One region of the Eubacterium sp. AF19-12LB genome, then DNA from elsewhere that is predicted to be linked to it. Evidence: predicted binding sites of a transcription regulator. Region 1 holds the regulator's gene; the other holds the start of a gene.
What was found. Region 1 encodes HrcA, which represses chaperone genes, less so after heat shock. Its sites were predicted from a motif close to TGTTAGCACTCNNNNNNNNNGAGTGCTAACA; they were not measured.
Positions count from the first base shown of each region.

Region 2: clpB (ATP-dependent chaperone ClpB) is a predicted target of HrcA. The motif match lies at 1,095-1,125, and genes of this name have one in related genera.

Region 1 covers NZ_QUGP01000003.1:247,575-256,590, reverse strand. Annotated here, with positions in the region: gene dnaK (molecular chaperone DnaK) at 1-1,716, opposite strand, end outside; gene grpE (nucleotide exchange factor GrpE) at 1,803-2,444, opposite strand; gene hrcA (heat-inducible transcriptional repressor HrcA) at 2,458-3,498, opposite strand; gene hemW (radical SAM family heme chaperone HemW) at 3,922-5,280, opposite strand; gene lepA (translation elongation factor 4) at 5,340-7,154, opposite strand; gene DWX29_RS04265 (Gfo/Idh/MocA family oxidoreductase) at 7,567-8,538, opposite strand; gene rpiA (ribose 5-phosphate isomerase A) at 8,601-9,016, opposite strand, start outside.
Region 2 covers NZ_QUGP01000005.1:198,931-206,466, forward strand. Annotated here, with positions in the region: gene clpB (ATP-dependent chaperone ClpB) at 1-1,003, opposite strand, end outside; gene thiC (phosphomethylpyrimidine synthase ThiC) at 1,310-2,620, opposite strand; gene thiD (bifunctional hydroxymethylpyrimidine kinase/phosphomethylpyrimidine kinase) at 2,636-3,439, opposite strand; gene thiE (thiamine phosphate synthase) at 3,533-4,171, opposite strand; gene thiM (hydroxyethylthiazole kinase) at 4,158-4,979, opposite strand; TPP riboswitch at 5,056-5,162, opposite strand; gene DWX29_RS06905 (cytidylate kinase-like family protein) at 5,350-5,925, opposite strand; gene DWX29_RS06910 (LrgB family protein) at 6,028-6,720, opposite strand; gene DWX29_RS06915 (CidA/LrgA family protein) at 6,713-7,090, opposite strand; gene DWX29_RS06920 (hypothetical protein) at 7,174-7,536, opposite strand, start outside.

The DNA.
Region 1 (9,016 bases):
TTTTTCTTTTCCATTCTTTAAGCTTTCAATCTGAGCATCTGTGATGTTCTGGTCATCTGTAATTTCAGCAATTACAGCCTTTAATGCATCGATGTCAGCCTGAACTGCTGCCTTATCATTTGCATCAATCTTATCACCAACTTCATTCAAAGCATTTTCTGTCTGGAATACCATTGAATCAGCTTCATTCTTAGCATCAATGCCTTCCTTACGTTTCTTATCCTGTGCTTCAAATTCAGCAGCTTCTTTTACAGCCTTATCGATATCTTCATCAGACATATTTGAACCTGCTGTAATTGTAATGTGCTGTTCTTTTCCTGTTCCTAAATCCTTAGCTGAAACATTTACGATACCATTTGCATCAATATCAAATGTAACTTCAATCTGTGGAACACCTCTCTTTGCTGGTGGGATTCCATCAAGTCTGAACTGTCCAAGGCTCTTGTTATCTCTTGCGAACTGTCTTTCACCCTGTACTACGTTGATATCAACGGCTGTCTGGTTATCTGTTGCTGTTGAGAATGTCTGGCTCTTCTTTGTAGGAATTGTTGTATTTCTTTCAATTAATCTTGTTGCGATACCACCCATTGTTTCAATTGATAATGAAAGTGGAGTAACATCAAGAAGTAAGATTTCGCCTGCGCCTGCATCACCTGCAAGTTTACCACCCTGAATTGATGCACCGATTGCTACACATTCATCAGGATTCAAACTCTTAGATGGTTCATGACCTGTAAGTTGTTTAACCTTATCCTGTACTGCAGGGATTCTTGTTGAACCACCAACTAATAATACCTTTCCAAGTTCAGATGCTGTAATTCCGGCATCTCTTAATGCATTCTGTACAGGAACTGCTGTTCTTTCAACTAATGCTCTTGTTAATTCATCAAATTTAGCTCTTGTAAGAGTTAAATCAAAATGCTGTGGTCCTTCAGCTGTTACTGTAATGTAAGGGATGTTAATGTTTGTCTGTGTTGCTGAAGAAAGTTCCTTCTTAGCTTTTTCTGCTGCTTCTTTAATTCTCTGAAGTGCCATCTTATCTGTTGTAAGGTCTACACCTGTCTTTGTCTTGAAGTCAGAAATCATATAATTTGTAATTGCTTCATCAAAGTCATCACCACCAAGTCTGTTATCACCTGAAGTTGATAATACTTCGATTACACCATCACCAATTTCGATAATAGATACATCAAATGTACCACCACCTAAATCGTATACCATAATCTTCTGTTCTTTTTCATTATCAAGACCATAAGCTAATGCTGCAGCTGTTGGCTCGTTGATAATTCTCTTTACATCAAGTCCTGCAATCTTACCTGCATCTTTTGTTGCCTGTCTCTGTGCATCATTGAAGTAAGCAGGTACTGTAATAACAGCTTCTGATACCTTTTCACCTAAGTAAGCTTCAGCATCACCTTTTAACTTCTGAAGAATCATTGCTGAAATTTCCTGTGGTGTATATTTCTTATCATCAATTGCTACTTTGTAATCTGTTCCCATATGTCTCTTAATTGAAGAGATTGTCTTGTCAGCGTTTGTAACTGCCTGACGTTTAGCTGTTTCACCAACTAATCTTTCACCTGATTTTGCAAATGCTACTACTGATGGAGTTGTTCTAACACCTTCTGCATTTGTAATAACTGTAGGTTTTCCACCTTCCATAACTGCTACACATGAATTTGTAGTTCCTAAGTCAATACCAATAATCTTTCCCATGATATATTTCCTCCTAAATTGATAATTTTCTTATTTCTCGGTTTTCCGAGTTCAAATATATGTTAAATAATTTCTTATTTGTAAAATTAATTAGCTACCTTAACCATGCTATGTCTTATAACACTGTCTCTATATTTATAGCCTTTCTGGAATTCCTCAACAACAACATTTTCTTCTAATTCGTCATTGTCTTCATGCATTACTGCATTGTGTAATTCCGGATCAAACTGTTGGCCTTTAGCTTCAATGACTGTAACTCCCATTTCTTCAAATGCTGTCATCAACTGCTTATATATTAAATTCATTCCCTGACCTGTTGGTGATTTTTGTTCTTCTTCTGATAATGCTGCGATACCTCTTTCAAAGTTATCCACAATCGGAAGAAGTTTTTCAATAATTGATCTTGCACCAACTTCAAACATTGCTGATTTTTCTTTTTCGCTACGGTTTCTGTAGTTTTGGAATTCAGCCATAAGTCTTTTATGTTTATCAGTTAATTCTTCTATCTGCTGGTCTTTCTTATCTTTCTTTCCAAATATTTTTTTCTTTTCTTTTTTGTCTGAAGAATTTTTATCTTCTGCTTCTTTTTTGTCTTTATCTTCTTTAGTATCTTCTGTTGTTTCTTTTTCAGTTTCTACTGTTTCATTTGTATCTTCTACTGTTTCTTCTTCAGTTTCAGATTTTTCTACCTTTTCTTCTTCAGGCATATCGTTAATATTCTTTTCCATTGGACCTTCCTTTCTATTCGTCTTCCTTCTTGAAAGCATCGCTTAACTGGCCCTTAACTGTTCTTAATGTCTCTACAACTTTCTCATAATCCATTCGCTTCGGACCTATAACTCCGATGGTACCTTTAATGCCATCTTCTAATTCATAAGTTGCTGTTACAACACTACAATCCTTCATTCCTTCTACCGGAGTTTCTTCACCGATATAAACCTGAATTCCTGTTTCATTATCATTTACCAAATTGGTTAATGGCTTCTTTTCTTCAAATGTTGAAAGCAACAAACTTGCATTCTCGTTACTGCTTAATTCAGGATACTTCAAAATATTCGTTGCACCTGATGTATAAATCTTCATCTGTGCTTCTGATGCAATGGCTTCTGTAATTGCCTGTAACACATCTGTTACTAATTCTTTATGTTCACCTGCATTAGATGTAAGTGTTGAAATAACAGCTATGTTAATCTGCTCAACTGCTAATCCTGCAAGACTTGTATTGAGTGCCACATTAAGTCTCAAAACCATTTCTTCATTAATCTGATCTTTAACTTTTATAATCTTGTTTACTACTCTGTTTCTTCCCGAAACAACAATACATAAAATCTGATTGTCATCCATAAGTGACAGCTGAATGAATTTTATCTTATCTTCGTTATCCCTTGATGTTGAAATCATTGTTGCATAATTAGTATTGGTTGCAAGCATCTTCGCCATATTCTGAAGAAGGGTTTCAACCTTATCAACCTTTTCAAATAAAAGGTTTTCTCTTTCAGTTACTTTCTTTTCTCTGTTGTCTAATTCCTGAACTTTTTCTTTCATTAAATCGTCAACATAAAGTCTGTAACCTTTATCTGTAGGAATTCGTCCTGCTGATGTATGAGGCTGAACTATATATCCCATCTCTTCTAAGTCAGCCATCTCATTACGAATGGTTGCTGAACTTAAGTTAAGATCTGTATACTTAGAAATGGTTCTTGAACCAACGGGCTCGCCTGTTTCCAAATAGTTACGAATGACTGCCTGTAATATTTTTACTTTTCTCTCTGTCAGTTCCATATTCCATCTCCTTTCTACTTTATTAGCACTCGTTAGTTTTGAGTGCTAACATCTTTCATAAATTAAAATAGCACCCACCATATTATTTGTCAACATTTTTGCAAAAAAAATTATAGAAACTTTTGTAAATAATTTGTGAACATAGAAAAATAGCACAAACCTTAAGGATGTATATAATATCGAAAGAACGCTTTCGCTGCTTGCAATTAAAAATGTATATAATATCGAAAGAACGCTTTCGCTGCTTGCCGCTCGTAGCAGTTCTAATGTTCCACCATATGGTCTGACATTAGAACCTTCGGTTCTAGTCATTCCATATGATGGAACATTGAACCGACGGCGGCAAATGCTCTTTCGGTATTATATACATTTATCCGGTTTGTGCTATGATTTTTATTAGTATTAAATAGAATATTTTCCATATTATAATAAAAACTCTGATAATACTACATTGCTTACATCAATTCCTCTTTCGGTAAGTTTTATATTGTCGTTTTCGGTTTTCAATAATTTCTCCTGTGTGAGTTTTTCTAAGACATTACCGTATACGTTTTCTATTTTCTTATTAAAAAGTGTTTCAAATTTAGTTTTGTTTACTCCTTCCATCATTCTAAGGCCTAAAAACATAAATTCTTCCATCTGATCATTTTTAGAGAGTCTTTCAATATTTTTATGAATTGAACCCAATCTGTTATAACCAGTATCAAAGTCTGTATCATTATCACTTTCCTTTTGATAAATTTTTTCTTTGAATACAGATTCATCTTCTCTTGATTGTTGATTATTATTTTCAAATTCATAATCATCTTCATCTTCAAATAAATAATCCATCATTTCTTCACTTCCATATTGAAAAGCTGTCATTTCATCCATATTATCTTCGCAATTGTATATTTCATTTATGAAAGCAATGTACTTATTTAAATCTGAAATATTATTATATCTTTCATTTTCTAATAAAGAAGCTGCTCCTATTCCAAAGCCAATATAATTTTTTCTCTGCCAATATCCTACGTTGTGTCTACATTCCATGCCTTCTTTACTATAATTTGATATTTCATATCTGTGATATCCATTTTCTTCTAAGATATTCTTTGTCATGTAATACATTTCACGCTCAGTATCTTCATCAGGAAGTATATCCTTTCCCTGCAATGCTGCTTCATTTACCCTGTCATACATTATCGTGCCTTCTTCTACTATAAGGCTATACGCTGATATATGCTCTGGATTCAAGGCAACTACCTTTTCTAGAGTTTCATTATATGATGAAATCGTTTGGCCCGGAAGTGCACTCATTAAGTCAATGTTAATATTGTCAAATCCACATTCTCTTGCTATTCGATAATTATCCAAAAACTCCTGCCATGTGTGTATTCTTCCGATGCTTTTTAATTCATCATCATTTGCCGACTGAAGTCCTATGCTTAATCTGTTCACTCCGGTTTTCTTGTAAACTTCTAATTTTTCTCTTGTCAAAGTGCCCGGATTACATTCTATTGTTATTTCTGCATTTTCATTTATATTTGCATATTTTTTTACTGCATTCATTATGCATTCAAATAAATGTGATTCCAATATAGAAGGGGTTCCTCCTCCAAAAAAGATTGAATCTACTTCATATCCATTCAAAATATTTTTTGACAATTCAATTTCTTTTATTAACGCATCCACATACTCCTCTTTAGTTTTGCAATCTGCCCTGTCGGAGAGAAAATCACAATAATCACATTTTTTTACGCAAAACGGAATATGGATATATATTTCTAAATGTTTGCTCATTTTTACCTCTCTTTTCAACTAATAAGGTCCCTCTGCCTGCTGCAAAGATACCTTTTATATTAATCTTCGTCCAATTTGAGTACTGCCATAAATGCTTCCTGTGGTATTTCAACGTTACCAACCTGACGCATTCTCTTCTTTCCTTCTTTCTGTTTTTCAAGAAGTTTTTTCTTACGTGAAATATCGCCACCATAACATTTAGCTAAAACATCTTTTCGCATTGCCTTAACTGTTTCTCTCGCAATTACTTTACTTCCAACTGCTGCCTGAATTGGAATTTCAAATAACTGACGTGGTATTTCATTTTTAAGTTTCTCGCACATTTTTCTGCCTCGTTCATATGCTGTAACATCCGGAACTATAAATGAAAGTGCATCCACTTCTTCCTTATTAATAAGAATATCAAGTTTAACTAACTTAGCTGCTTCATATCCTTTCAATTCATAATCAAATGACGCATATCCTCTTGAGCGGGATTTAAGTGCATCAAAGAAATCATATATTATTTCATTTAACGGAATATCGTATTCGAGTAATGCTCTTGAACCTTCTACATATTCCATTCCTATATATGTTCCTCTTCTTTGCTGACATAATTCCATAATAGCACCGATAAATTCAGTTGTTACCATTATTTCCGCATGAACAATAGGTTCTTCCATATGCTCAATTTCACTTGGGTCAGGCAAATTAGAAGGATTTGTAAGTTCTATAACACTTCCATCATTTTTATATATTTTGTAAATAACACTAGGTGCAGTTGTAACTAAATCAAGATTGTACTCACGCTCAAGTCTTTCCTGTACAATTTCCAAATGAAGCAATCCTAAAAATCCGCATCTGAAGCCAAATCCTAATGCAAGTGATGTTTCAGGTTCATACTGCAAAGCTGCATCATTTAACTGTAATTTTTCAAGAGCATCTCTTAAATCAGGATATTTTGCTCCATCTGCCGGATAAAGTCCACAGTAAACCATAGGATTAACTTTTTTGTATCCGGGAAGTGGTTCTGCACAAGGATTATCTGCATTAGTAATAGTGTCACCTACTCGCGTATCTTTTACGTTTTTGATGCTGGCTGTAATATATCCAACCATGCCTGCACTAAGTTCATCACATGGAATAAACTGTCCTGCTCCAAAATATCCTACTTCAACTACATTTGCTGTTGCTCCCGTAGCCATCATTTTTATATTCATACCTGCTTTTACAACACCATGTTTTAAACGGCAAAAAACAATAACTCCCTTATACGCATCATATAAGCTGTCAAATATTAATGCCTGAAGTGGTGCGTCAACATCTCCCTGTGGTGCCGGTATTTTTTCCACTATCTGTTCTAATACTTCTTCTATATTTAATCCTGTTTTTGCTGAAATAAGTGGTGCATCATGAGCTTCAAGTCCGATTACATCTTCTATTTCATTTATAACTCTTTCAGGATCTGCACTAGGCAAATCTATCTTGTTGATAACAGGGAATACTTCCAAGTCATGATCAAGTGCCATATAAACATTTGCCAAAGTCTGTGCTTCTACACCCTGTGCTGCATCGACAACAAGGATTGCACCATCACATGCTGCAAGGCTTCGTGATACTTCATAGTTAAAATCGACATGTCCCGGTGTATCGATAAGGTTAAAAATGTATTCTTCTCCATCTTTTGCCTTATATACCGTTCTTACTGCCTGTGACTTAATCGTTATTCCACGTTCTCTCTCTAGTTCCATATTATCAAGAACCTGTGCCTGCATTTCTCTGCTTGTTAACAATCCTGTTTTTTCAATAATTCTATCTGCCAAAGTTGACTTTCCATGGTCAATATGGGCAATAATGCAAAAGTTTCTTATTTTACTCTGATCAATGTGAGCCACTGTTGTTCCTCCATATTGTTTTATATTAGTTTCTTGTTTGATTATGTTCTATTTTAAATATAATGCATACTTTTCCATACTATCGCTCATTATAGCATATTATAAAACTATTTTCCATCGTGTTCTTTCAGATAAACTATGTAATGAGGTTGGTAATTTTGAGTCAAGATATATATACGAAACACATGACGAATATGTTGTTCTTCATTTAGTTTCCCAGAACAACGGGATTACTTTTATTCCTGATAAATTTTATATGTCGAGACCTTACAATAATTTAAAAGCCACCTCATGCAACAATAGTATTCTTTAACGTAGAAAAGGTAAATAATCAAATATCTACTAAAAAAATATACTATCATAAGCATATAGTGGCTTTTAATCTATAACTTGTGGCATTACATAATTTTACTTATTCAAAATCGTAAACCATTCCCCACTGATTTCTAACTGAAGTAAGAGTTTCCATTACATCTCTTACGATCTGAAGATTTTCCTGTCCTGAATTATTATTAATATATTCTTCCATATCCATAACTTCATATTGAAGTGCTTTTTTCGTATCACCTTCGTCTATAACCTCAGTATGTCCGTCAGCAGTATATGTAATTGTTGCTTTTTGAGCTCTTGGATATTCATCTATCTGTATATATCCCTTTTCTCCTGAAATAACACCTCTTTTTGGTTGTTTTGCTCTCATTGTAAGTGCAATAACAGACATTTGCCCATCATTATTTTTTAAAATAATTCCACTTGTTTCATCAACTCCTGTTTCAAAATAATTTGCAGTAGTAAGAATAACATTTGGTTTGCTTTCCATAAAATATCTGGCAAATGATACTGCATATACTCCTATATCAAGCAATGCCCCACCTGCTAATGATTTTGAGAAAAATCTGTTATTTACATCATATTCCTTGCAGCTTCCAAAATTAACCTGCACCATTTTTACCTTTCCTATTTCACCATCTTCTATCATTTTCTTTATCTTCTTATATAAAGGCATGTGAAGAAGTGTCACGCCATCACATATAACTAAATTATTTTTCTTTGCCACCTTGACGCATTCTTCTAACTGTCTGCTGTTTACCGTAATTGCCTTTTCACAAAATACATGCTTTCCTGACTTTAATGATTTAAGCATCATTTCATAATGCATATTGTGTGGAGTCGCAATGTATACTATATGAATATTCTTATCTGATAGCATTTCATCTAAATCATTATATGCATGTTCTATTTTATATTCTTTGGCAAAATTTTCAGCCTTCTCAAGCGAACTTCCACACACTCCATAAACAGTTCCATCTACTGCCCACAAAGCCTCTGCCATTTCACTGCCAATCCATCCTGTACCAACTATTCCCCAGTTTAAATTACTCATGATTATCCTCCTAACTTAATATCCACATTTTTCAAATTGCTTTTGTATAACACCACAATCTTTTAATCTATTACACGAATGCCACTTTCTCCTGCAATTAATGCTTTTGACACTATATTATAAAATAATGATGTTTCTACTATGCCTGTTATGTGCTTTAATTTTTCATCTAATGCTTTTACATCCTGCCCTTTTTCAAAGTACGCATTCATAAGATAGTTTCCGTCATCACTTAATAAAGTTCCCATTTTCATTTCTGTTGAACGTTCTTCTACTTTTGCTCCCATTTCTTCTAATTTAGATTTAACATATTCTTTTGCACTTTTTATTACTTCCACTGCAACTGCATGTTCAAATGTTAACTCATCTGAATATTTTTCTTCATCCGCTAATATCACATAATCTTTTGCCATAACAGCTACTATTTTTTCTCTTGTAAAAATTCCGCCATCAGTCTTTAACGCATTAAGATTTTTGT
Region 2 (7,536 bases), on a different contig from region 1:
CAGGTTGGAAACGTCTTTCTAAAGCCTTATCCTTTTCAATATATTGTCTATATTCATCAAGTGTTGTTGCACCGATACAATGAAGTTCACCTCTTGCAAGCATAGGTTTTAACATATTACCTGCATCCATTGCACCATCTGTTTTTCCTGCGCCGACAATTGTGTGTAACTCATCAATAAATAAAATTATCTCTCCGTTACTGTTCTTTACATCTTCAAGTACAGCTTTTAAACGCTCTTCAAATTCACCTCTGTATTTAGCACCTGCTACCAATGCTCCTAAATCAAGTGAAAATATCTTTTTATCCTTCAATCCATCCGGAACATCTCCACTTACAATTCTTTGAGCCAAACCTTCTACTGCTGCTGTTTTACCTACACCGGGTTCACCGATTAAAACAGGGTTATTTTTTGTCTTTCTTGACAATATACGAATTACATTTCTAATTTCACTGTCTCTTCCAATAACAGGGTCTAACTTTTGATTTCTTGCTCTCTCAACCAAATCCTGTCCATATTTTCCAAGTGCATCATAAGTAGCCTCAGGATTATCATTTGTTACTCTCTGATTTCCTCTTATCTCAGCTAATACCTTTAAGAATCTTTCCCTTGTAATACCATATTCTTTGAAAAATTCTTTAACTTCTTTATTTGGCTTAGCAATCATAGCAAGGAATAAATGTTCAACTGAAACATATTCATCTCCCATTCTCTTTGCTTCATCTTCTGCTGCTAGCAATGCTGAATTAAGACTCTGACTAATATACCTCTGTCCACCTTGTACTTTAGGTTTCTTACTAACATAATCTTCAATTCTGTTTTTAAAATGTGTTGTCTGGATTTCCATCTTTTCAACTAATTTTAAAATCAGACTGTCTTCTAAATTAACAAGGCTGTATATTAAATGTTCCTGATCAATTTCCTGATTACCAAATTCCTCAGCAACCTTTTCACAGTTCTGAACTGCTTCAATTGACTTCTGTGTAAATTTACTAATGTTCATCTTCTATACCTCCTTAACTTCTGTTTTAAATATTAGTTCTTCACTCTCTTTCTTAGGATTTTCCTTTCCTACAAATACGTTATAGCACTTTTGTTAGCACTCGTCAAGAGTGAGTGCTAATTATTTTTTTAATTTTTTTAGTTTTTCTTTTGTTTTCATAAAAAGAACTGTTACATATCAATAACGCAACAGTTCCTTTTATGTAGCACAGAGCAAGCCGTAGTCATTAAATCATAGGTTTGCTTACCCTGACATCTTATATACTATGTATTTACGTATTATTATCCGCCTTAATTTCATTAAAGTTTAGAGTATATCTATATGTTCTCCATTTAAAGCTTTGTTCATACTACGGACTGCACAGAATTTGCCGCACATTGAACATGTATCTTCATGTTCAGGTGCTCTGTCTGCTCTAATTGCTTTTGCAGTTTCAGGATCAAGTGCGCATTCCCACTGAGCATCCCAATCTAAAACTCGTCTTGCATCTCCCATTTTATCATCTATATCTCTTGCGCCTCTTACGCCTTTTGCGATATCAGCTGCATGAGCTGCGATTTTACTTGCAATTATTCCCTGCTTTACATCATCTAAATTTGGAAGTGCCAAATGTTCTGCAGGTGTAACATAGCAAAGGAAAGCTGCTCCACTCATTGCTGCAATTGCACCACCAATAGCTGCTGTTATATGATCATATCCGGGTGCTATATCTGTAACTAAAGGTCCTAAAACATAAAATGGTGCTCCCATACAAATTGTCTGCTGAACTTTCATGTTAGCTGCTATCTGATCCATTGGTACATGTCCCGGTCCTTCAACCATAACCTGAACATCTTTTTCCCATGCTCTCTTAGTTAATTCTCCAAGACGAACAAGTTCTTCAATCTGACATACATCTGTTGCATCTGCAAGACAACCCGGTCTGCAGGCATCTCCTAATGAAACAGTAACATCATATTCTCTACATATATCAAGAATTTCATCATAGTATTCGTAGAACGGATTTTCTTCTCCTGTCATGCACATCCATGCAAAAACAAGTGAACCTCCTCTTGATACAATATTCATTTTTCTTTTATGTTTGCGAATCTGCTCTATTGTTTTTCTTGTAATTCCACAATGAAGTGTAACAAAATCAACACCATCCTGTGCATGTAAACGTACTACATCTATAAAATCTTTTGCTGTTAAAGTATCCAAGTCTCTCTGATAATGAATTACACTATCATATACAGGTACTGTTCCTATCATTGCAGGACATTCACTTGTAAGTTTTTTACGAAATGGCTGTGTGTTTCCATGACTTGATAAATCCATGATTGCTTCGCCACCCATCTTTACGGCTGACATAACTTTTTCCATTTCAACATCATAATCTTTGCAATCCTTAGAAATTCCAAGATTTACGTTAATCTTTGTTTTTAACATAGAACCTATTCCTTCAGGATCGAGACACTTATGATTCTTATTAGCAGGAATTACAACTTTACCACTTGCTACAAGAGGTAAAAGCTCCTTTACTTCCATTTTTTCTTTTTTTGCTACAATTTCTAATTCCTTTGTTACAATTCCTTTTCTTGCAGCTTCCATCTGTGTTGCATATAATCTTTCTTCCATCGTAATTCTCCTTTATTATTTTACTTTAGTATATTCATTTGTAATAGCAAATCCATGATTCATAGGTCCACTTTCCTTTCCTAAATCAAGCATAGCTGCTAATGCTCCTGAAATATACTCTTTGGCTCTAAAAACTGATTCTTCCAAATCATATCCTTTTGCCAGATTTGATGCTATTGCCGATGATAATGTACACCCTGTTCCATGGGTATTTGGATTATCTATTCTTTTCCCATGAAACCATTTGAATTCATTATCTTTATATAATAAATCGCTGGCATCATTTTGGTTATGTCCTCCTTTGCAAAGGACTGCACAGTTATATGTTTTTGCAATTTTTTCTGCTGCCTTTATCATATCTTTTGAGTTGTTTATTTTTATTTGGGCCAGTTCTTCTGCCTCCGGAATATTTGGAGTAAGAATCGTTGCCAAATGAAACAATTCTTTTTTTAATGTGTCTACAGCATCTTCATTAATAAGCCTTGCGCCACTTGTTGCCACCATTACCGGATCAATAACAATATTTTTCGCTTTATATTGTTTTAATTTATCAGAAATAACTTTTATAAGTTCTTTCTCTGAAACCATTCCTACTTTAACTGCATCCGGTTCAATATCCGTAAATATGCAGTCAATTTCCTGTGCCAGAAATTCAGGTGTTGCATTCTGTATTGCCGCCACACCTGTAGTATTTTGAGCAGTTAAGGCTGTAATGGCACTCATAGCATACACTCCATTTGCCATCATCGTCTTTATATCTGCCTGAATACCTGCTCCACCACTTGAATCACTTCCTGCAATTGTAAGGGCTGTCTTCATATAATTCTCCTACTATTTATTATTTAATTTTCTTTTTTGTCACATATATAGTAATTCTATATATGTTCTCTAGTCTTACTTTACCTGATAATATTATTCTACAATTTTGCTTATTTCTTCTTTTAAGCCACTAGCTGCATTTTTTATATTATTTGCTCCATAAATTGCACTAATTACTGCAATTCCGTCTATTTTACTTCCTGTTAATTCTTTAATGTTATCATGAGTTATTCCACCTATTGCTACAACAGGAATTGACACTGCTTCACATATTTCTTTCAAAGTTTCATACGTTACTTCTTTTGCATCATCTTTTGAATTTGTCGGAAATACTGCTCCTACTCCAAGATAATCTGCACCTCTTTTTTCTGCCAAAAGTGCCTGTTCTACTGTCTGTGCGGATACACCTATGATTTTATCAGGTCCTAATTTTTCTCTTACCATACCTGCTTCCATATCACTTTGTCCTACATGGACTCCGTCTGCTCCTATTTCTACAGCAATATCCACATTATCATTTATAATGAAAGGTACTTTATATTCTTTGCATAACTTCTGTAATTCTTTTGCCTCTTCAAGGAAATGCTCCTCATCTAATTTTTTCTCTCTTAACTGAAGAAAAGTAACTCCTCCGTCAAGACTTTCTTTTACTACTTCGTATAAAGTTCTTCCGTTTAACCAATATCTGTCTGTTACTGCATACAATAACAAATCTTTTTTATCTAATTTCATATTTTGCTCCTTTATCGAGAGTTTCCTTATCCATATTATAGATTGCATCAATAATTCTATTTCTATATGTAGAATTACCGTCTCCCTCTTTCATATAACTCCATCCGATTTCACCTGCAAGACCCATTGTACAAACTGCTGCTGCAGCTGCCTCTAACTGTTCGTTAGGATTTGCTACTAAAAATGCTGTCATCATTCCTGAAAGCTGACATCCTGTTCCTGTTATTTTTCCCATTTCAGGACGACCATTTCTTATAACAAAACATCTTTTTCCATCGCTTACTAAATCAATTGCTCCTGTAATTGCTATTATTGTTTCACTCTTTTTTGCAAATTCTTTTATAAATTTAATTGAATTTTCCAAATTTTCTTCGGTCACTGCATCTGCTACATCAGCATCTACACCTTTTGTTGTTCCGCTACCATAAGCTAAGGTCTTAATCTCTGATATATTTCCACGAATTGCATTAAATTTAATTTTTTTCATTAACTCCACTGCAGTATTTGTTCTAAGTGTTGAAGCTCCTGCTCCAACAGGGTCAAGTAATACCATATGCCCTAATTTATTTGCTCTCTTTCCTGCAATAAACATACTTTCTATAGTTCTCTTATTCAATGTACCAATATTAATATTTAAGCCCTGGCAAATACTTGTAATATCCTCAACATCTTCCGGTTCATCAGACATAATCGGGCTTCCTCCACATGCCAATAAAACATTTGCCACATCATTAACTGTTACATAATTTGTAATATTATGAACCAAAGGTGTATTATTTCTGACCTCTTCTATGTATTTTCCTAACATGCACAATTCCCTCCTTTTACAAAAATAATGCGGATATGCCTATAAACACATCCGCACAAATATTGTTGTCTCACAAAATCTGCTATAATTATGTTCCTACGTTGGCATTATCCAAATCAGGTTATGGGTCAAGGTATACAACCTACTCTCAGCAAGCTTATGCAAGCTCCCCTTTTATTTTCACAAATAACAATCTTTTTAATTGTTATTACTTTAATCAGTAACTAAACTAATTATCAATTTCATTCTTTTCTTCAACTATAGACGGCTTTCGTTTCTGTGTCAATACTAGTTTTTTAGCTATATCACTATAATCTTTTTAAACTGGCGTCGTTATATTTCTTTATTTTTCATAAACCACTTATATTATTTATTTTTCACCTATGGTTCTATTAATATAACTATCTATGACTTCAACTAATTCATTTACTTCTAAATTATCAACATTTATGCACAAATCATAATTTCCGGCCATTCCCCATTCTTCACCGGTATAATATCCATGATATTTGCTTCTTCTTTCATCTGTCTGCAGCACGGTATTATGAGCTTTTCTTACTGAAATGTTATGTTTCTTAGCAATGTTTTCTTCTCTTACTTTTTTGCTACCTGACAGGAAAATTGAAATACATTTAACATCATCTCTATATACATAATTGCCACATCTTCCAATTATAATAAAATTGTCTTCATCAATTACATTTTTCAACGCTTTACCTGCTGTACTGTATAACAGCGAATCTTCTTCAGAAACCGTAATCGAATGCATAAGCATATCCATAGGTGTTTCTCCGTAAAAGTCAGGGTATCTTTCAAAATACCCTTTTTCCTTTGCCATTTTAGAAATTGCTTTTTTGTCAAATAATTTTAAATTATATTTTTGTGCCAATGCTTTTCCTATTTCATCTCCATTACATCCGCACTGTCTGGCTATTGTAATAATCATAGTTGTACTCCTTCTTTAAGTAATCTGTAAAATTTATAGTTATCCACTTATGAGCAAGTTTACGATGGCTTAAACGTTTTGACCCTGCATCCTAATATATTTCTATAAAAAATTTGCAAATACAGATGCTAAAACTACCGTCAAAATGCCTGTAACAGCTATTGCAAGACTGCTCATTGCACCTTCGATTTCTCCCATTTCAATTGCCTTTGCAGTTCCAATTGCATGAGAAGATGCTCCTAATGCCAATCCCTTTGAAATAGGTTCCGTAATCTTAAATATCTTGCAAATAAGTTCTCCAAATATATTTCCTAAAACGCCTGTAACTACAATTACTGCTACCGTAATTGTAACATATCCGCCTAATTCCTCTGAAACGCCCATACCGATTGCTGTAGTTATTGACTTTGGAAGTAAAGTAACATACTCCCTGTGTGTCATTTTCATTAATTTTGCCAAAATCAACACTGTACACAAACTGGTAAGCACTCCGGCTGATATTCCTAAAATTACTGCTTTAAAATTTCTTTTTAACAATTGCCACTGTTCATATAATGGAATTGCAAGGCACACTGTTGCCGGAGTTAAAAACCAGCTTAAATAAACTGCACCCTTGTTATATGTTTCATAATCTACATTTGCGCAAACCAAAATAACAATTGTAAATATAATTGAAATCAATAACGGATTAAATATCCCTAGTTTAAATTTTTTCTTTAATGCAAGACCAATCATATATGATACAAGACTTATGCTTACGCCCGCAAATAAAGATGTTTCAAGCAAATTATTCATCTTTTTCATTCTCCTCTTTATCAGATTTTCCTTTTCGTATAACCCATTGTGAAACCTTTCCTGTTGCAGCCATAACTGTAACTATTGTTACTACTGTTATTATACTAACAGGCAATATCAATGGTTTTAGTATTCCCCATGACGACATAAGTCCTACTCCTGCCGGTATAAACATAACAGGCATTATTTCTATCAAAAATTTGCCAACGTCTTTAACTGCATCAAGTGCAATCCATCCTGTAAGCAATCCTACAAGTAAAATAACCATTCCGTATATACTAGCCGGAATCGGTAAAGGTAACACGTATTTCAACAACTCTCCTGCATATGAAATTACAAGTATTATTAAAAATTGTTTTAAATATTTCATCTTAAAGCTCCTTTAAAACTATGTACTGCCCCGTACTTTTGTCGGCGGCTAATCGTAGAAAACATTCTAAAAACAAACTTATTTCATTTTGTTTCTTCCTCTATAGATATAATATCATCTATAAAAATTTCTTTTCCATCGGTAAATTCAACTGTTTTTTTATACTCATCTATCTTTTTTATTTTGGAGCATATATTTAAATATGCCCCGCCCTCTTTATTTTCATCTTTTTTAAAATAAGTAATCTGCACATTTTGAATAGAGTCATTTTTATTTAATATCTGTTGTAATTTATAATCAAGTTCTCTTTTAACATTTTCATCTAATTCAATTTTATTATCAGTAATTCTTGCAGTTTCTTTCAACGCCTCCTCATGACCTGTCAGTGCAGCAAATGGTGAAAATTGTGCAGCTCTGTTATAAACCGTCATCCTTGGATGCCTTTT